One region of the Pseudomonas rhodesiae genome, then DNA from elsewhere that is predicted to be linked to it. Evidence: predicted binding sites of a transcription regulator. Region 1 holds the regulator's gene; each other region holds the start of a gene.
The links. Region 1 encodes FliA, which starts transcription of late flagellar genes. Its sites were predicted from a motif close to CTAAAGTTTNNNNNNNNNNNGCCGNTAA; they were not measured.

Region 1 (4,903 bases):
CGAAAAATTGCATTGAGCAGGTTCGCATCATCCGGGCGGCTTTCCAGCTCGACCAGTTGTTCGGACAGTTGCTCTAAAATTTCGCCGGCCTCTACAAGGAAATCCTGAAGGATCTCTTCATCGGCGCCGAAGCTCATGTGGGTGCTCCTTAGAAGCCTAAACTGGATAACAGGTCATCTACGTCATCCTGACCTGACACAACGTCTTCACGTTTATCGGCATGAATCTGCGGACCTTCACCCTTGGCGAGATGTTTTTGTGGATCTTTTTCCGAGAGGATCGCTGCGCGGTCATGTTCGATGCCGGCAAAACGGTCAACCTGGCCGGCCATGAGCACCAGTTTGAGCAAGTTGCTTTCCACTTCGGTGACCAATTGCGTCACGCGCTTGATCACCTGACCGGTCAGGTCCTGGTAATCCTGAGCCAGCAGAATATCGTTGAGGTTGCTGGACACCGTGCGGTTGTCCTGCTCGCTGCGTGACAAGAACCCTTCGACCCGGCGCGCCAGCTCGCGGAACTCTTCAGCCCCCACTTCCCGGCGCATAAAGCGCCCCCAGTCGGCATTCAGGGCCTGAGCTTCGGTGGCCATGCCGTTGACCAGAGGCGTGGCGTTTTCCACCAGGTCCATGGTGCGGTTGGCCGCGGCCTCGGTCAGCCTGACCACATAGGACAGGCGTTCGGTGGCATCCGTGATCTGCGAGATTTCCTCGGCCTGGGGCATGTGCGGGTCAATCTGGAAATTGACGATTGCACTGTGCAGCTCGCGTGTGAGCTTGCCCACTTCCTGGTACAGGCCTCGGTCACGGGTCTGATTGAGCTCATGGATCAACTGCACCGCGTCGCCGAAATGGCCTTTTTCAAGGCTGTCGACCAGTTGGTGAGCATGTTTTTTCAGGGTGGACTCAAAGTCTCCCTGTGACGTTTCTTTGTGCTCCATAGCTCCCCCGCGATGGCATTAGCCGTGGATGCGTTCGAAGATTTTTTCGATCTTCTCTTTCAACGCCTGTGCAGTGAATGGCTTGACCACATAACCGTTAACACCGGCCTGGGCGGCCTCGATGATCTGCTCGCGCTTGGCTTCGGCGGTTACCATCAGCACCGGCAGGTTGCGCAGTTTTTCATCGGCGCGCACCCAGCGCAGCAGGTCGATACCGGTCATGCCCGGCATGTTCCAGTCAGTCACCAGAAAGTCGATGCCTCCGCTGTTGAGGATCGGCTGTGCAGTGATGCCATCGTCCGCCTCGACCGTGTTGGTGAACCCAAGGTCACGCAACAGGTTTTTTATGATCCGCCGCATCGTTGAGAAGTCATCAACGATGAGGATTTTCATGTTCTTGTCCAATTCGACCTCCAAGCAGTCTTAAACGCGCCCAGCACCTGGACGCGCCATTTCAATCAACAGGCATTACACAAAAAGGACTGCCGGGGCCACCACGGGCCGAACCCGCGTAGGCCAATCACCCCCGCGGTATCGCTCTGCAGTGTCCCCACACTGCCTGTCAGCGCGCTCGCCACTCTCCCAAACGCCCCCGCAAGCGGGCGGCGCACTGGCTGTGCAACTGGCTGACTCGCGATTCGCTGACCCCCAGGACCTCACCGATTTCCTTGAGGTTCAGCTCTTCGTCGTAGTACAGCGCCAACACCAATCGTTCACGCTCCGGCAAATTGGCGATTGCGTCCGCCAACGCCCCCTGGAAACGCGCATCTTCCAGGTCGCGCGACGGCTCCATGTGAGCGCTCGCGCCGTCCTCGTGCAGCCCTTCGTGTTCGCCGTCCTGGAGCAGGTCGTCGAAACTGAACAGGCGGCTGCCCAAGGTATCGTTCAAAATCCCGTAATAATCGTCGAGACTCAATTGGAGTTCGGCCGCAACTTCATGATCTTTAGCGTCGCGACCGGTTTTTGCTTCAATTGCACGAATTGCGTCACTGACCATGCGCGTATTGCGGTGCACCGAACGGGGTGCCCAATCACCTTTGCGCACTTCATCGAGCATCGCCCCACGGATACGGATACCCGCATAGGTCTCGAAACTCGCGCCCTTGGTTGCGTCGTACTTGGTCGACACTTCGAGCAGGCCGATCATGCCGGCCTGAATCAAATCTTCGACCTGCACGCTGGCAGGCAACCGGGCCAGCAAGTGGTAGGCAATGCGCTTGACCAGGGGCGCATAGCGCTCGATCAGTTCACCCTGGCTGTCACGCGCCGATTTCTTATAGAGGTTGTAGCCGCTCGATGTCATAGCACTGGTCCTGCGCTCGTCTGATGCACCAATCGCTCGACGAAAAACTCCAGATGCCCACGCGGGTTGGCGGGCAAAGGCCAGGTATCGACCTTCTGAGCAATAGCCTTGAACGCCAAGGCGCATTTCGAACGAGGGAATGCTTCGTAGACCGCACGCTGCTTTTGCACGGCCTTGCGCACACACTCGTCGTAGGGAACTGCGCCGACGTATTGTAAGGCGACATCGAGAAAGCGATCCGTGACCTTGGTCAACTTGGCGAACAGGTTGCGCCCTTCCTGCGGGCTCTGGGCCATGTTGGCCAGGACGCGGAAGCGGTTCATTCCGTAGTCACGGTTAAGGAGTTTGATCAGGGCGTAGGCGTCGGTGATCGAGGTGGGTTCGTCGCAGACCACCAGCAATACTTCCTGCGCGGCGCGCACAAAGCTGACCACGGATTCGCCAATCCCGGCGGCGGTGTCGATCACCAGCACGTCGAGGTTGTCGCCGATATCGCTGAACGCCTGAATCAGGCCGGCATGCTGCGCCGGGCTCAGGTGCACCATGCTCTGGGTGCCGGAAGCGGCCGGCACGATGCGGATCCCGCCAGGGCCCTGCAGCAGCACGTCGCGCAGCTCACAGCGCCCCTCGATCACATCGGCCAGGGTGTGTTTAGGCGTCAGCCCCAGCAGAACGTCGACGTTCGCCAGCCCCAGGTCAGCGTCCAGCAGCATGACGCGACGGCCAAGCTCTGCCAGCGCCAGGGACAAATTCACTGACACGTTCGTTTTTCCGACGCCACCTTTGCCGCCGGTCACCGCGATCACCTGTACGGGATGCATGCTGCCCATTTTATTTCTTTACCTTGTCTTGCTTAGACGCAGGCTACATGGCTTGGCCGCGTGAATCGCTTGCAGACCATCAATGTAGGTACATTGCATTGTGTTCATGTTGCTCAGCCCACCCGTTTTGCCGGGCTGTGGTAAAGATCAGCGAACATATCCGCCATCGCTTCCTCGCTCGGCTCGTCTTGCATTTGCACGCTGACTGCACGGCTGACCAACTGATGACGGCGCGGCAGATGCAGATCATCCGGGATCCGCGGCCCGTCGGTCAGGTAGGCGACCGGTAACGCATGACCGATAGCCAGGCTCAACACTTCGCCCAGGCTGGCGGTTTCGTCCAGTTTAGTCAGGATGCAACCGGCCAGCCCGCAGCGCTTGTAGCTGTGGTAGGCAGCGGTAAGAACCTGTTTCTGGCTGGTGGTTGCAAGCACCAGGTAATTCTTTGACTTGATGCCACGCCCGGCCAGGCTTTCCAACTGCATGCGCAGCGCCGGATCGCTGGCTTGCAGGCCGGCGGTGTCGATCAACACCACACGTTTGCGCAGCAGCGGGTCGAGGGCGTTGGCCAGGGATTGGCCCGGGTCGACGTGAGTCACCGGCACATTCAGGATGCGCCCCAGGGTCTTGAGTTGTTCCTGGGCACCGATACGGTAGCTGTCCATGCTCACCAGCGCGATGTTATGCGCGCCGTATTTGAGTACATAGCGCGCCGCCAGTTTGGCCAGGGTGGTGGTCTTGCCCATGCCGGCCGGGCCGACCATGGCGATGACGCCGCCCTCTTCCAGGGGTTCGATTTCCGGGGTGACGATCATGCGTGCCAAGTGGGCCAGCAGCATGCGCCAGGCTTGGCGCGGCTCATCGATTTCAGTGGTCAGGGCCAGCAGGTCGCGGGACAACGGACCGGACAGGCCGATGCGTTGCAGACGACGCCACAGGTTGGCTTGCTGCGGCTTGCTGCCTTGCAGTTGGTTCCAGGCCAGGGAACCCAGTTGCACTTCCAGCAGCTCGCGCAGGCCGTTGAGTTCGAAGCGCATCGAATCGAATACGCGCTGGTCGACGGCGGCGGCCGGTGCTGGCGCGGCGGGACGTGGCGGTTCGACGAAGGTCGGCTCCACCAGCGGCTCGGCGGCGGTCAGCGGCAGCCCGGCGAACAACTGGCGATTGGTGGTGGCATCGCTGTCGCCACGCATGCTCAGTTCAGCCTGGGCCGAGACGATGCGCGATGCAGTCTTGCGCAGTTCATCTTCGAGTTCCATGTTGGGAACGCGCGGCGCCAGCGCCGAGGGGGTGTAGTCCAGGGCAGCCGTCAGCTCGACACCGCCGGCAATGCGACGGTTACCGATAATCGCGGCATCGGCGCCCAGCTCATCACGGACCAGTTTCATGGCCTGACGCATATCGGCGGCGAAAAAACGCTTCACTTGCATAACCCACTACCCTCAGCCGTTGGGCCCTACTGTCGCGACGATAGTCACTTGCTTGTTGTCAGGAATTTCCTGGTAAGCCAAAACGTGCAAATTCGGTACTGCCAGGCGTCCAAACCGCGACAACATCGCTCGGACCGGGCCCGCCACCAGCAGAATCACCGGTTGGCCCTGCATTTCCTGACGCTGTGCGGCGTCGATCAACGAACGCTGCAGTTTTTCAGCCATGCTTGGCTCCAGCAGAACGCCCTCTTCCTGGCCTTGTCCTGCCTTCTGAATACTATTGAGCAATATTTGTTCCAACCTTGGTTCCAAGGTGATCACAGGCAGCTCGGAGTCAAGCCCTACAATGCTTTGCACGATGGCGCGCGACAATCCGACGCGCACTGCCGCCACCAGCGCGGCGGTATCTTGA
Region 2 (4,903 bases), 1.9 Mb from region 1:
GCCCAGAGCGCCAAGGTCACCTGGACGATCATCGCGGAACCCGAAGACACAACGCGCAAGGGGTTCGAAGCGTTCGTGCAGGACTTTGCCGACAGCGCCCTGAACAACGTACGTAAATTACTCGACAAGCCGTAGGAGCGAGTTGGCGCGCTCCTACGGCGTGCCCCGGCGAGTCAGATCTTGAAGCTGTCGACCAATTGCTTCAAACGATTGGCCTGCTGTGACAGTGCATCGCAATCCCTCAGGGTTTCGTTGAGGTTTTCCACACCTTGCTGGTTCAGCAGATTGATCTGGTTGATGTCCACGTTGAGCGTCTCCACCACGGCGGTCTGCTCTTCGGTGGCCGCCGCGACGGACTGGTTCATGCCGTCGATCTCAACAATACGCTGCGTCACACTGACCAGGCGCTCGCCGGCCTGGTTGGCGACCTCAACACTTTCCTCGCTGGAAACCTGACTGGCATTCATCGTCGTCACCGCTTCACGCGAACCCACTTGAAGCGAAGTGATCATTTTATGGATCTCTTCGGCGGACTCCTGGGTTCGGTGAGCCAGGTTGCGAACCTCATCGGCCACCACTGCGAACCCACGGCCAGCCTCACCGGCACGCGCAGCTTCGATCGCAGCGTTAAGGGCAAGCAAGTTGGTTTGCTGGGAAATGCCTTTGATCACATCAAGTATGTGACCAATGTTGTCGGTGCTGGCATTCAGGGTTTCGATCTGCGTGCACGATAGGCTGATTTTCTGAGACAGCTCCGACATGGCCAAGATGGTCTGTTCGACCACTTTGCGCCCATCGTCGGCCTGCTCGCTGGCACCACTGGCATGCTGGGACGCATCAGCAGCGTTCCGTGCGATTTCCTGAGTCGCTGCCCCCAACTCATTGATCGCCGCGGCGACGCTGTTGGTGCGTGCGCTCTGCTCGTCGGAGCCGATGATCGAGGCATTGGACGACGCCATCACGCGCTGGGAAAGGTCATGCACCTGACGTGTGGCCGAAGACACTTCGGAAATCGACGCATGAATACGTTCCACGAACCGGTTGAACGCACTGCCAACTTCACCGAACTCATCCTTGCTGGTGACTGCCAGGCGACGCGTCAGATCGCCTTCGCCTTGAGCGATATCCTGCATGGCAACACCCATGGTGGTCAGGGGGCGCAGCAATACTTGAATCAACAGACTCAACAGCACGGCAATCGCAACTACCGCGATTAGCATGGCGATTAACGCAGATGTGCGGAATTTACCTAGCGGGGCGTAGGCCTTGTCTTTATCGATCGACAGACCAATGTACCAATCCGCGCCAGGCAACCCGGTGATGGGGGTGAATGAAAGAATGCGATCCTGGCCATTGAGTACAACGTCCTGATTAATCTTCTCGATACGGACGCTGGTGCCTGGGTAGATATCCTTGAGGTTCTTCATCACCTGGTTTTCGTCAGGGCTAACGATAACCTGGCCGTCACCGCTGACCAGGAACGCATGGCCAATACCGCCGAAGTCCACCGAGTTGATGATTTTTACCAAGGTTTGCAGGCTCAGGTCACCACCGACCACGCCGAGCAATTCACCGTTCTTTTTAACCGGCATGGCAATAGTGACAATCTGCCCGCCCACTGCGGCCATATAGGGCGGCGTAAGCATGGGTTTATCGGCGGCCACGGCTTGCTTGTACCAAGGGCGCTGACGCGGATCGTAGCCGTCAGGCATTTTGGCGTCAGGACGCTGGGTGAAAACGCCGTTGGTTTGACCGACATAGGTGAACTGGAAATTTGAGGTCAATGCGGGTTGATCCACCAAACCTGGCAGATCCGCGGCATCGCCTTGATGGGCAATGTTCTGCGTGAGACTTTCAAGCACCAGTATTCGGCCACTGAGCCAGTTCTGCACGCTGCTGGCGGTCAGCTCACCGGATTGCTGGATAGACGACTCCAGGTTCTGCTTGATCGTGCTCCGTTGCAGATAATCGTTGTAAAGCGTGAATAATGCGAAGGCTAGGACTACGACGCCTGACGCAGCTAGCAGAATTTTGTGGCTGAACTTGAGATTCATTTCGTCGACTTCTTTTGCCAAAGGGGGATGAGCGTGCCGAACGGAACATTCCATGTAACGGTATAGCCGGCTTCTCGGGCCGCTCTATTTCGGTGCACGCATGGCTCATCAGGCTTTCGGCCAAACGGAGTGAAATCTTAAGGTTTTGTGGGAAACATCCTCTTTTTGAGTGTTAAACCGACAGGCGGTAAATCCGAACTACCAAAAATCATTAAAGCAGCCTATGACACCCTTCAATGGCGAATCTTTGATTTGACGCCTATTAATTCCCTATAAACGACAAAACCCCTGCCTGCGTTAGCAGACAGGGGCTTTGGAATTTAATCTTGACGATGACCTACTCTCACATGGGGAAACCCCACACTACCATCGGCGATGCATCGTTTCACTGCTGAGTTCGGGATGGGATCAGGTGGTTCCAATGCTCTATGGTCGTCAAGAAATTCTGTGTACCAGATCGACCTTGAGCATCGTTCCGGTGAAAATTCGTGGACTTCTACATAAAACAAAACCCCAACTGCTTTCGCAATTGGGGTTTCGGAATTTAATCTTGACGATGACCTACTCTCACATGGGGAAACCCCACACTACCATCGGCGATGCATCGTTTCACTTCTGAGTTCGGGATGGGATCAGGTGGTTCCAATGCTCTATGGTCGTCAAGAAATTCGGGTACTGACTCGTGACCTTTTGGCCTCGCTTCAGCAAATTGGGTATGTGACAGCTGTCGGTGTTTTGTGAGCATCGAACTTTCGGTTCATTGCGTCTTCACACACCGCAATCTGGCCTTTCGACTCAAATTGCTTGGGTGTTATATGGTCAAGCCTCACGGGCAATTAGTATTGGTTAGCTCAACGCCTCACAGCGCTTACACACCCAACCTATCAACGTCGTAGTCTTCGACGGCCCTTCAGGGAACTCAAGGTTCCAGTGAGATCTCATCTTGAGGCTAGTTTCCCGCTTAGATGCTTTCAGCGGTTATCTATTCCGAACATAGCTACCCGGCAATGCCACTGGCGTGACAACCGGAACACCAGAGGTTCGTCCACTCCGGTCCTCTCGTACTAGGAGCAGCCCCTCTCAAATCTCAAACGTCCACGGCAGATAGGGACCGAACTGTCTCACGACGTTCTAAACCCAGCTCGCGTACCACTTTAAATGGCGAACAGCCATACCCTTGGGACCGGCTTCAGCCCCAGGATGTGATGAGCCGACATCGAGGTGCCAAACACCGCCGTCGATATGAACTCTTGGGCGGTATCAGCCTGTTATCCCCGGAGTACCTTTTATCCGTTGAGCGATGGCCCTTCCATACAGAACCACCGGATCACTAAGACCTACTTTCGTACCTGCTCGACGTGTCTGTCTCGCAGTCAAGCGCGCTTTTGCCTTTATACTCTACGACCGATTTCCGACCGGTCTGAGCGCACCTTCGTACTCCTCCGTTACTCTTTAGGAGGAGACCGCCCCAGTCAAACTACCCACCATACACTGTCCTCGATCCGGATAACGGACCTGAGTTAGAACCTCAAAGTTGCCAGGGTGGTATTTCAAGGATGGCTCCACGCAGACTGGCGTCCACGCTTCAAAGCCTCCCACCTATCCTACACAAGCAAATTCAAAGTCCAGTGCAAAGCTATAGTAAAGGTTCACGGGGTCTTTCCGTCTAGCCGCGGATACACTGCATCTTCACAGCGATTTCAATTTCACTGAGTCTCGGGTGGAGACAGCGCCGCCATCGTTACGCCATTCGTGCAGGTCGGAACTTACCCGACAAGGAATTTCGCTACCTTAGGACCGTTATAGTTACGGCCGCCGTTTACCGGGGCTTCGATCAAGAGCTTCGCGTTAGCTAACCCCATCAATTAACCTTCCGGCACCGGGCAGGCGTCACACCCTATACGTCCACTTTCGTGTTTGCAGAGTGCTGTGTTTTTAATAAACAGTCGCAGCGGCCTGGTATCTTCGACCGGCATGGGCTTACGGAGCAAGTCCTTCACCCTCACCGGCGCACCTTCTCCCGAAGTTACGGTGCCATTTTGCCTAGTTCCTTCACCCGAGTTCTCTCAAGCGCCTTGGTATTCTCTACCCAACCACCTGTGTCGGTTTGGGGTACGGTTCCTGGTTACCTGAAGCTTAGAAGCTTTTCTTGGAAGCATGGCATCAACCACTTCGTGTTCTAAAAGAACACTCGTCATCAGCTCTCGGCCTTAAGATCCCGGATTTACCTAAGATCTCAGCCTACCACCTTAAACTTGGACAACCAACGCCAAGCTGGCCTAGCCTTCTCCGTCCCTCCATCGCAATAACCAGAAGTACAGGAATATTAACCTGTTTTCCATCGACTACGCTTTTCAGCCTCGCCTTAGGGACCGACTAACCCTGCGTCGATTAACGTTGCGCAGGAAACCTTGGTCTTTCGGCGTGGGTGTTTTTCACACCCATTGTCGTTACTCATGTCAGCATTCGCACTTCTGATACCTCCAGCAAGCTTCTCAACTCACCTTCACAGGCTTACAGAACGCTCCTCTACCGCATCACTTACGTGATACCCGTAGCTTCGGTGTATGGTTTGAGCCCCGTTACATCTTCCGCGCAGGCCGACTCGACTAGTGAGCTATTACGCTTTCTTTAAAGGGTGGCTGCTTCTAAGCCAACCTCCTAGCTGTCTAAGCCTTCCCACATCGTTTCCCACTTAACCATAACTTTGGGACCTTAGCTGACGGTCTGGGTTGTTTCCCTTTTCACGACGGACGTTAGCACCCGCCGTGTGTCTCCCATGCTCGGCACTTGTAGGTATTCGGAGTTTGCATCGGTTTGGTAAGTCGGGATGACCCCCTAGCCGAAAC
Region 3 (4,903 bases), 330 kb from region 1:
CTGTTACGCTTAAAAGTCGTCGTCTTTGTCGAAACGCCGTGCTTCGCGCTGCAATTGGTAAACGAAACGCTCGACCTGTCGCTGCACCAGCCCGCTCATATTATGGAAGCGTACGCCGGCGAAAGTGGTGTTGATCTTCTCTTCGAAGTGCAGGTAGCGCAGTTCGACCGAGGTGGTCATGCTGCCGAAGGGCAGGGCGGCGATAAATCGATCATAGACCTGGCCCAGTTGCAGGCGCTCAGTGATGTCTCCCTCGAAGCGCAATTTGCAGCCGGTGGCGGAAATATCCAACAGCTTGCCGTTGATCGGCGCCTTGAGCTTTTCACCACCCAGCTCGATGTTCACCAACTGTGCCAGCTTCAGGGCGGCACGAAAGGCATTCCGACGTTGGTGATAGACAACTTCGTTGGGCATGCTGCCGGTGTAGATGCGGTGACCATTCTTTTCGCTGATGGTCATGCCACCGTTGCTTTCCCACGCAACGCGCACGCCATCGTGGAAACCTTCGATGCGGAACGGCTCGCCATTTTCAAGATAGCGCTCACCGTCGCGGGGGATCATTTCGTCCATGACCAGCGTGTTACTGTCCCGATCGACATCCACCAGATAACTCTGGAAACGCTGGCTGCGCTCGTGAAACGTAATGATCAGCGGGTCATGGCTTTCTTGCAGCATTCGCAAGTTGCCGGCGATTTCCAGAGGCGTGGTGAGGACCTTGGGGGGCTGCGGAGCATCTTCCGCATTAAGAGCGTTGAACACGGTTCTTCCATCTCCAGACAAATACGACTACACGCAAGAACCGGCATTTTGCCAGCATGTAGCGCGCCTTGGATAGGGCGCGCGGTAAACCGGTATCAGGCTTGGCTGCGGGTGCTGGGCTTGACCAAGCGAGAGGTAGAGCCTTGCGCGTTATACAGCGCCGGTGGCTCGCCGCCGTGGAGTATACGCAACTGGTTGGCCGTCGTAGCTTGCTGAAGCTGGATCGACTGACCATTGAGTTGGTTGGCTTCCTGGCATTGGGTAAGCAACTGATTGAGTGCTTTGCTCTGACTCAGCAGTTGGTCGCCGACCGAAGAGTGGCTGGCCAGTTGGGCCAGGCCGTCATGGTCTGCGGGCAAGCCCAGGCTGATCAGGATCTGGCTGCGTTTCTTGCCGTGCTGTTCCAGCAGGACGATCAGCGACTGCTTACGTGCGAGGATTTCCTCCAGCAGTGGCATGTCCCGGCCATAGAGGGCCAAGGATTCTTCTTTCAGCAGCTCGAGCAATTGTTGCGTCGGCGCTAGATCATCGATGATCAGTTGAAGCAGGGTTTCGTCGTGATGCATGGCTGGCCTTGGGTTTTAAGCGTCCAAAAGCCCGGCGCAGGCCTTTGCCTAGCGCTCGGCTTCGAAGTTAAGCAGCTTGCTGGCTACACGGTTGCTGTCGACTTTATAGCTGCCATCAGCGATTGCCTGTTTCAACTCGGCCACGCGGGCTTTATTGACAACCGGTTGATCGCGCAGCGAGTCAGTGACCTTCTGCAACTGTTGAGCCTCATTGCTCAGGTGTACCGATTCCCCGCTCTGGCTGGCGCTGGTTTGTTCCGTCTTGGCAGGCACTGGGGCCTTGGTTTCGGCACTTTCTTTGGCACCCGTGGTGCGTGCAGTACCAGACGTTGCCGGGGAGTTATTTAAACGACTGAAATCAATGACCATGATAAAAAACCTCTGGGTATTTGGACGCTTGCCATGTTTTCGGCCATACCCGGATAAACTTTAGGCGCGAATGACAATAAATCTCCACACGGGACTTCTCGTGCACAGTGTAGGAAAACCCAGCGTCCTCTACCAGCGATCTATAAAGCCACCTCGACTTGTCCTGGGGCGGTCACGCGCGCTTTGATTACACGGTTTGAATTGAGGTTCTTAACCCGGATCTGCTCGCTCATGCCGCCGTTGGACAGTGCTTCACCGGGCATTTTCACGTTCAAGGCGCCGCTGCTGGCGGAGATCACCACCTGGTCGCCCTTGCGAATCACCTCGGCCTGTTCCAGATGGACAAGAGTCAGGACCTGATCGGTGACCACTGGTCGGGTTAATTTCTGCCCGATGGCCTGGTCGAGGCTTGTCAAATACCCCTGATTGATCTGGCTGATGTCGCGCTCGCGTAAGGCGACATCCTCAAACGCGATGATGGCGGTGCGCTTGAGCGGTCGCGCGACCACCACCACATCGCGGAACAGCTTGACCTGCGCCGGCACAAAAACAGTCCAGGGCGAAGCGCCGTCGCATCGGACCCTTACCGTCACACGGCCGATGGGCTGGGCGGGGCTTTCCAGGGTGGCTGTCAATTCCTTGTCGCACATAGGCATGCGCAGGCGAGGGTCCAACTGGTTGACTTGGATTTCATAACGCCCCAGCGTCTGTGTAGTTGCCAGATAATCTTCTACAGTGAACTCAAGAAAGCCTTGAGTGACGCCGATAAGGAGATCAGGCAAGGTGACGTTCTCTGCGCGGGCCGTGGTGCCCAGGCAGAAAGCCAGCAATGCCATCGAGACGCTGAGCAATCTGCGGTGGCGGGGGTGTCGGGAAACTGTCGTTTTCATATCCATAGCCAACAAATAGCAAAGCTCGTGCCGTTTAGTGTCGGGTGCGCGTCGTACCCCCGAAGGTTTTAGCGTAGGAGTCTGGGCATGGCAGGTGTAATGGATTCAGTAAACCAGCGCACACAGCTGGTAGGGCAGAATCGCCTGGAGTTGTTGCTTTTTCGCCTCGACGGCGGGCAGCTGTATGGCATCAATGTGTTCAAAGTGCGGGAAGTGCTGCAATGTCCCAAGCTGACGATCATGCCCAAATCCAGTCCAGTGGTATGTGGCGTTGCCAATATTCGCGGTGCGACCATCCCGATTCTTGATCTGGCTCTGGCGACAGGCTCGTCCGGTCTTCAGGACCGTGAAAGTCCGTTCGTGATCATCACCGAGTACAACACCAAGACCCAGGGTTTCCTGGTGCGCTCGGTGGAGCGCATCGTCAATATGAACTGGGAAGAGATTCATCCACCACCCAAGGGCACAGGCCGCGATCACTACCTTACGGCGGTGACGCGGGTCGATAACCAGTTGGTGGAAATTATCGATGTGGAGAAGATCCTCGCCGAAGTGGCCCCTACCTCTGAGACGATTTCGGTGGGCGTGGTAGACGCCGAGACGGCGCACAAAGCGGTGTCCCTGCGTGTACTGACGGTGGATGACTCTTCCGTGGCCCGTAAGCAGGTGACCCGTTGCCTGCAAACTGTCGGCGTGGAAGTGATAGCGCTCAACGATGGCCGCCAGGCGCTGGATTACCTGCGCAAACTGGTGGATGAGGGCAAGAAGCCGGAAGAAGAATTCCTGATGATGATCTCGGATATCGAGATGCCGGAAATGGACGGCTACACTCTCACAGCCGAGATACGCAGCGACCCGCGTATGCAAAAATTGCATATCGTGCTGCATACTTCGTTGTCGGGTGTATTCAACCAGGCCATGGTCAAAAAGGTCGGGGCGGATGATTTCCTGGCCAAATTCCGTCCTGATGACCTCGCATCCCGAGTCGTCGACCGGATCAAAGCAGCAGATCACGGCTAAGGTTTATTCTTGGCGATCATACGATTTTAGAGGCGGTATCAGTGTCGACAGGTAATTTGGATTTTGAACAGTTCCGGGTCTTCCTGGAAAAAGCCTGTGGCATATTGCTCGGTGAGAACAAGCAGTACCTGGTATCCAGCCGTCTCAACAAGCTGATGGAGCAGCAGGGCATCAAGTCCCTGGGCGAGTTGGTTCAGCGGATCCAGAGTCAGCCGCGCAGTGGGCTCAAGGAGATGGTGGTCGATGCCATGACCACCAACGAAACCCTGTGGTTTCGCGATACGTATCCGTTTGAAGTGCTTAAAAGCAAGGTGCTGCCGGAGGCCATCAAGGCCAGTCCCGGACAGCGCTTGCGCATCTGGTCGGCGGCCTGTTCTTCGGGGCAGGAGCCGTACTCGATTTCCATGGCTATCGACGAGTTCGAGCGAACCAACATGGGCCAGTTGAAGGCTGGAGCGCAGATTGTCGCCACAGACTTGTCCGGGACCATGTTGAATAACTGCAAGACCGGCGAATACGACACCCTGGCGCTGGGGCGCGGTTTGTCCCAGGAGCGTTTGCAACGTTACTTCGACTCCAAAGGCGCGGGCCGCTGGGCGGTGAAAGCGCCGATCAAGAGCCGAGTGGAGTTTCGCTCGTTCAACCTGCTCGACAGTTACGCCAGCCTGGGCAAGTTCGACATGGTGTTCTGCCGCAACGTGCTGATCTACTTTTCGGCCGAAGTGAAGAAAGACATCCTGCTGCGTATCCATGGCACGCTCAAGCGTGGCGGCTACTTGTTCCTCGGTGCGTCTGAGGCGCTCAACGGCCTGCCGGATCACTACCAGATGGTGCAGTGCAGCCCGGGCATCATCTACCAGGCCAAGTAAACAAGGCCTGTGCAGTCAAAAATGTGGGAGGGGGCTTGCCCCCCGATAGCGTTGGATCAGTCACCTGTCCATGACTTGATACGCCGCTATCGGAGGCAAGCCTCCTCCCACTTTTAGTTTTGCGGCAATCCCCCATTGCCGCTTTACTGGCGCCAAGCGGAAGCCGCTTGCCGCTTTTCTGGCATTGCCGCCGGCAATTTCCGCTTAAGTCCTTGATATATGGGGGCTGAAAAAATTGGCATGCACCTTGCTATACCTCTGTTAACGAACAGCAGGTCAGCCTAAAGGTCTCCGCCATGAGCATCAGCTTCGACAAAGCGCTCGGTATCCACGAACAAGCCTTGGGCTTCCGCGCCCAGCGTGCCGAAGTCCTGGCCAACAACATTGCCAACGCCGACACCCCGAACTACAAGGCTCGGGATCTGGACTT
Region 4 (4,903 bases), 1.0 Mb from region 1:
CGTGCGCATAAGGTCCACCCGATCAGCGCCCTGCAAAGCGAGTACTCGCTGTGGAGCCGCGACCAGGAAACCAACGGCTGTCTCGCCGCCTGCCAGCGCCTGGGGATTGCCTTCGTGCCTTATAGCCCGCTGGGTCGCGGCTTTCTCACCGGCACGCTGCAAAGCCCGGATGACTTCAGCGCCGATGACTACCGCCGCTCCAACCCGCGTTTCCAAGGGGATAACTTCGCGAAGAATCTGCAATTGGTCGAGCACGTGCGCAGCCTGGCCGCCGATAAGGGCGTAAGCGCCGGGCAACTGGCCTTGGCCTGGGTATTGGCCCAAGGGGACTACATCATCCCGATCCCAGGCACCAAACAGCGCAAATACCTGGAAGAAAACGCGGCGGCGGTGTCCATCGTGCTCAACCCATCCGAGCTGTCGGCCCTGGATGAGATTTTCCCCGCCGACGCCACTGCCGGTCTGCGCTACCCCGAGGCGGTGATGGCGATGTTGGAGATCTGACACAGAGCAAGCAACATCTTGCGGCGAGTATGTGGCCTATCAGCCGGAACGTTTGCGAGGCAACGTCCACGTATCGGCAAACCTGGTATCCCATCAGGTTCGCCAATTCGTGCTTAAAGGACGGACATGCCATGAAAGTTGCTGCTAACGCACAGCCAACTTGTGTAACAACACCCCCCACCCCACTTCGCTCGCCCGAAAACAACGATCCTTATGCACCTCCGGTCGATTTGACGCTTGGTATCGTCAACCGCAAAACCTACCCGTTGCACAGCGACGGCGACATTAAGATCAATAGGATCATTGACTGGTTTATGGACAGCGAGGGAAAACCGTTGATGCTCACTAATATGCTGGATGTTGAAACTGGAGGTCACCCCGACCACATCCATGTGCGCCGCTGGTCACACGACACGCTGCAATTCCTGATCAACGGCAAGCCGTTTTTAATCGACATGAAAGAGAATCGAGACCCGAGGCAAGAGCTTTGGATTACCGCCAATAGCGGCGACGACACCATCATCATCGACGATGACCTCGGGATTGGTGTGAGCATTGATTCAGGTGACGGCGACGACTACATCCAAGCCGGTGCCGGACGAACCCGGTTGTTTGGTGGCAAAGGCGACGATTTCATACGCCTGGGCAGCGGCCTTGGGTACGCCGCTGGCGGCGACGGCGACGACACAATAATCGGTGGCACTGGAAATAACGTCATCTATGGCAACAATGGCAATGACCGCCTCTATGCCGGGTTCGGCCCCTCGACCAAGCAAAATTACTTGGACGGTGGCAACGGAAACGACGAACTCCTCGCCGGCAGCGGCCACAGTGTGCTGCACGGCGGTAACGGTGACGATCATTTGACGGGCTATGACAGCACTACCTTTTACACGGGTAAAGGCCACGATCACCTTTGGCTTAACCAGCGCGATGACCGTATCTACGCAAAAGCCACCGACCATTTCGCGCGTGACAGAGGTTCAGCTTTCACCGAGGTCAAGCCCAGCAATGCCGGCAGCCAGGGATTCACGCTCAGCGTTCCGGAGAATACCTCCACGGATGAGCATATACAGCAGTTAGAACAAGGGCTCGCCGACGACTTCGAGTTCCTGCGCAGTTCACCAGCGGGCCAGTCTTTGCTCAAAAAAATGGACGAACTGGCCGTGGTCAATCGCGGGCCCGTCACGATCACTCCCGCTGTCCTCGCAGAGAACCTTTATGCCTTCGGCAGCACTGAGCTGAACGAATTGACCGATGAACAACGCCAAAACAGCGACGAGTCTATCGCAGGCTTCATAACGAAAGAAGGTACGCCCGGTGCCCACGCCGACCGGGCCACGATTGATTACGGTCCGGTCTCTATCCTCGAAAACATCGAGCGCAACAACACCGTTGTGCCTGTAACCGCACTCTTCCATGAGATGGTACATGCCTACAATGGCGCAACCGGCACTCGTCTACGAGGGCATACCCAGGAGTCGCCGGGGGAAAATGGGTTGGTCGAGAATATTGAACTTCAGGCCATTGGTGTGCCAAACGACGGCAACCCGTTTGACTTCGATAACGATCCGTCGACCCCACCGAACACAGTCAATCCTGCACCGTTTACTGAAAATGCATTGAATGCGGAAATGGGTAAACCGTTGCGGCGCAAATATGATTGGCCGGCCAGCCCACAAGGAGACGGCCAGTAGCCCTGCCTGCTTGCTGGCAATCCTGAAGACCCTAAAAGCAGCGATGCGCGCAGAGCGCATCGCTGCTGCAGTACTCAGATATTGGCACCATGGTACCTAAAGCTAATCGTACTCAAGCCGATACCCCTACGAAGCTCCAACAAAGCCGCGTCGACAATAAACGCTTCGTAAGGACGATCCCATGCCCCCACTGCGCTCCATCCAAGCCCGCTATACCCTGTTTCTGGTGTTGTTCGTCCTGGTGTTATTCGTGTTGACCATCGTCGGCATCGGCCAGTTGGTCGCGCCGACATTGCGCCACACCGAAGAGCAGGTGGTGCTCAACCGCATCGACGAGGTGGCGAAAACCATCCAGGGCGAGCTGAACAAGGTTCAGGCCCAGCAACGCAGCATCACCCAGACCATCCCGCTGCTGGACAGCGATGCCATCGACAAGGTCTTGCCTGGCCTGGTCGACCAGTACGGTGAGCTGAAGGTGTTCGGCGGCGGTATCTGGCCGCTGCCAAACCAGCGCACCCCAGGGCGCAACAAGCACAGCACGTTCTGGCACCGTGATGCCTCGGGCAAGCTGATGGTCAATACCTTCTGGAACAGCGACCCGGCCCCCAACTATTACGACCAGAGCTGGTACAAGGGCGGCCTGGCCTCGCCGCGTGGCCAATGCGCCTGGGCCGCCGCTTACAAGGACGACGCCAGCCAAGAGCCACGCACCAACTGCGCCATGGCGATCCAGCGCGATGGCGCGGCCTATGGCGTGGCCACGATTGACGTCACCCTCGGTTTCTTCAACGAACTGGTGGCCAGCAAGGAAAAAGACATCGGCGGGCAGATGCTGATCGTCGAAGGCGACGGCAAGATCATCAGCAACAGCACGCGCCTGAACAGCCCGGTGGTGTTGAAAAACATCAGCGAACTGACCGCTTCCTCAGCCTTCGCCACCCAGGTCAGCAAAGCCCTGGCCCATCGCGACCAAGGCTTGCAGCGCAGCGAGTTCGATAACGGCGGCGTGGCCAGCACCTTCTATATGCGCCCGATCGAAGGTACGCCGTGGTTCCTCGCCACCGCCCTGCCCACCTCGTTGATCACCGCGCAGCGCGATGACGTACTCGGCACTTTGGCCCTGCTGCAAATCCCCATGGTATTGCTGCTGGTGCTGCTGGCCGCGTATGCGATCCGCAAACTGGTGCAGCGCATGAAGACGCTGAAAGCCAATATCGACGCGCTGTCCACCGGCGATGCCGACCTGACGCGGCGCATCACCATCCGCGCCGAAGACGAACTGGGCGCCATCGGCCATTCCGTCAACCGCTTTATCGTCTACCTGCAAAATATGATCGGCGAAGTGACCCAGGCCACCGCGGCCATGTCCACGGGTCTTGAGCAATTGCAGCAGACTTCGGCACAGACCAACCAGATCCTGGTGCGTCATGCCTCGGAAACCGATCAGACCGTCACGGCCATCACTGAGATGAGTTCCACTGCCGAGACCGTGGCACAGAACGCCGCCGAAACCGCCGCGTTCACCCAGCGCGCCAACGAACACGCCGACCGCTCGCGCGTGGTGGTGGGAGAAGCGTCCAGCAGCGTCGGCGCGTTGATCGGCGAGGTCGCCAGCGCCACCCACACGGTGGAAAACATGCGCCAGGACGCCGCGCGCATCACCGAAACCCTTGAAGTGATCGGCGCGATTGCCGGCCAGACCAACCTGCTGGCGCTCAACGCGGCCATCGAAGCAGCGCGGGCCGGCGAGCAAGGCCGTGGTTTTGCGGTCGTGGCCGACGAAGTGCGGGCCCTGGCCGCGCGCACCCAGGCCAGCACCTCCCAGATCAACGAGATGCTCGCTCGATTGACCACGGGGGTGAGTTCCTCGGTGACCGCGATGGAAAATACCCAGTCCAGTTGCCAATCGGCGGCGGACGCGACGGCGCGGGTCAACACCGGCCTGGATGAAATGGCCGGTTCCGTCGGCCATATCCACAGCCTCAGCACCCAGATCGCCACCGCCGCCGAACAGCAAAGCGCGGTGACCGAGGAGATCAACCGCAGCATGGTGCAGATCCGACAAATGGTCGAAGACCTGGTGCAGAGCGGCCACGCCACCGAAAACAATACTCAGAGCCTGCTGGAAGCCAATGGCCGGGTTATCAGCCTGATGAGTCGCTTCAAAGTCCGTTGAGCAGCGTTTGAGAACTCCCGTGCAAAGCACGGGAGTCAGACTATTCTGACAGTTCGAGATACTTCTTCCCGCCACACAGGAGGTGTGTCATGCGCGCTGTCGAGCAGTCGGTCCGCTTGGAGCGGATCAGTCAGGAACGCTTTATCAATGCCCCCCTTGAAACTGTCTATGACTACGTAACCCAACCGGACCGCTGGCACGAATGGCACCCCACTTCCCTCGGTGCAGAGACCGGCACCAGCGGCTCTTTGGGTGCCGGTTCACGCTTTACCGAGATGATCGACCTGCTTGGCGTACGCGTCCCCATGAGCTACCGCGTGCAGATCGCCCGGCGCCCCGACGAATTCAAATGCGTGTTCACCTCCCTGGCCGTTGACGGCTCGATCCACTACTTCCTGCAACCGTTTCGCGACGGCACGCTGTTTAAACGGGTACTGACCTACGAAACCGAATTGCAACTGGCGACCTTGCACGAGCGCATGCACGAACTGTCGGCCATCGCCCTGGACCGTCTGAAGCAGCGCCT

Region 2: the regulator FliA is predicted to act here: its motif matches at 2,168-2,195, upstream of HRH33_RS01505 (methyl-accepting chemotaxis protein).
Region 3: the regulator FliA is predicted to act here: its motif matches at 1,731-1,758, upstream of flgM (flagellar biosynthesis anti-sigma factor FlgM).
Region 4: the regulator FliA is predicted to act here: its motif matches at 2,298-2,325, upstream of HRH33_RS14555 (methyl-accepting chemotaxis protein).

Annotation. Positions count from the first base shown of each region.
Region 1 covers NZ_CP054205.1:4,254,801-4,259,703, forward strand. Annotated here, with positions in the region: gene HRH33_RS19150 (chemotaxis protein CheA) at 1-137, opposite strand, end outside; gene HRH33_RS19155 (protein phosphatase CheZ) at 149-937, opposite strand; gene HRH33_RS19160 (chemotaxis response regulator CheY) at 956-1,330, opposite strand; gene fliA (RNA polymerase sigma factor FliA) at 1,500-2,240, opposite strand; gene fleN (flagellar synthesis regulator FleN) at 2,237-3,070, opposite strand; gene flhF (flagellar biosynthesis GTPase FlhF) at 3,175-4,491, opposite strand; gene flhA (flagellar biosynthesis protein FlhA) at 4,504-4,903, opposite strand, start outside.
Region 2 covers NZ_CP054205.1:327,414-332,316, reverse strand. Annotated here, with positions in the region: gene HRH33_RS01510 (SRPBCC family protein) at 1-135, shown strand, start outside; gene HRH33_RS01505 (methyl-accepting chemotaxis protein) at 174-2,054, opposite strand; rRNA gene rrf (5S ribosomal RNA) at 2,379-2,494, opposite strand; rRNA gene rrf (5S ribosomal RNA) at 2,603-2,718, opposite strand; rRNA gene HRH33_RS01490 (23S ribosomal RNA) at 2,870-4,903, opposite strand, start outside.
Region 3 covers NZ_CP054205.1:4,581,617-4,586,519, reverse strand. Annotated here, with positions in the region: gene HRH33_RS20705 (flagellar brake protein) at 10-759, opposite strand; gene HRH33_RS20700 (flagella synthesis protein FlgN) at 855-1,325, opposite strand; gene flgM (flagellar biosynthesis anti-sigma factor FlgM) at 1,374-1,694, opposite strand; gene flgA (flagellar basal body P-ring formation chaperone FlgA) at 1,835-2,590, opposite strand; gene HRH33_RS20685 (chemotaxis protein CheV) at 2,672-3,604, shown strand; gene cheR (protein-glutamate O-methyltransferase CheR) at 3,646-4,473, shown strand; gene flgB (flagellar basal body rod protein FlgB) at 4,770-4,903, shown strand, end outside.
Region 4 covers NZ_CP054205.1:3,207,516-3,212,418, forward strand. Annotated here, with positions in the region: gene HRH33_RS14545 (aldo/keto reductase) at 1-504, shown strand, start outside; gene HRH33_RS14550 (M91 family zinc metallopeptidase) at 636-2,201, shown strand; gene HRH33_RS14555 (methyl-accepting chemotaxis protein) at 2,383-4,377, shown strand; gene HRH33_RS14560 (SRPBCC family protein) at 4,467-4,903, shown strand, end outside.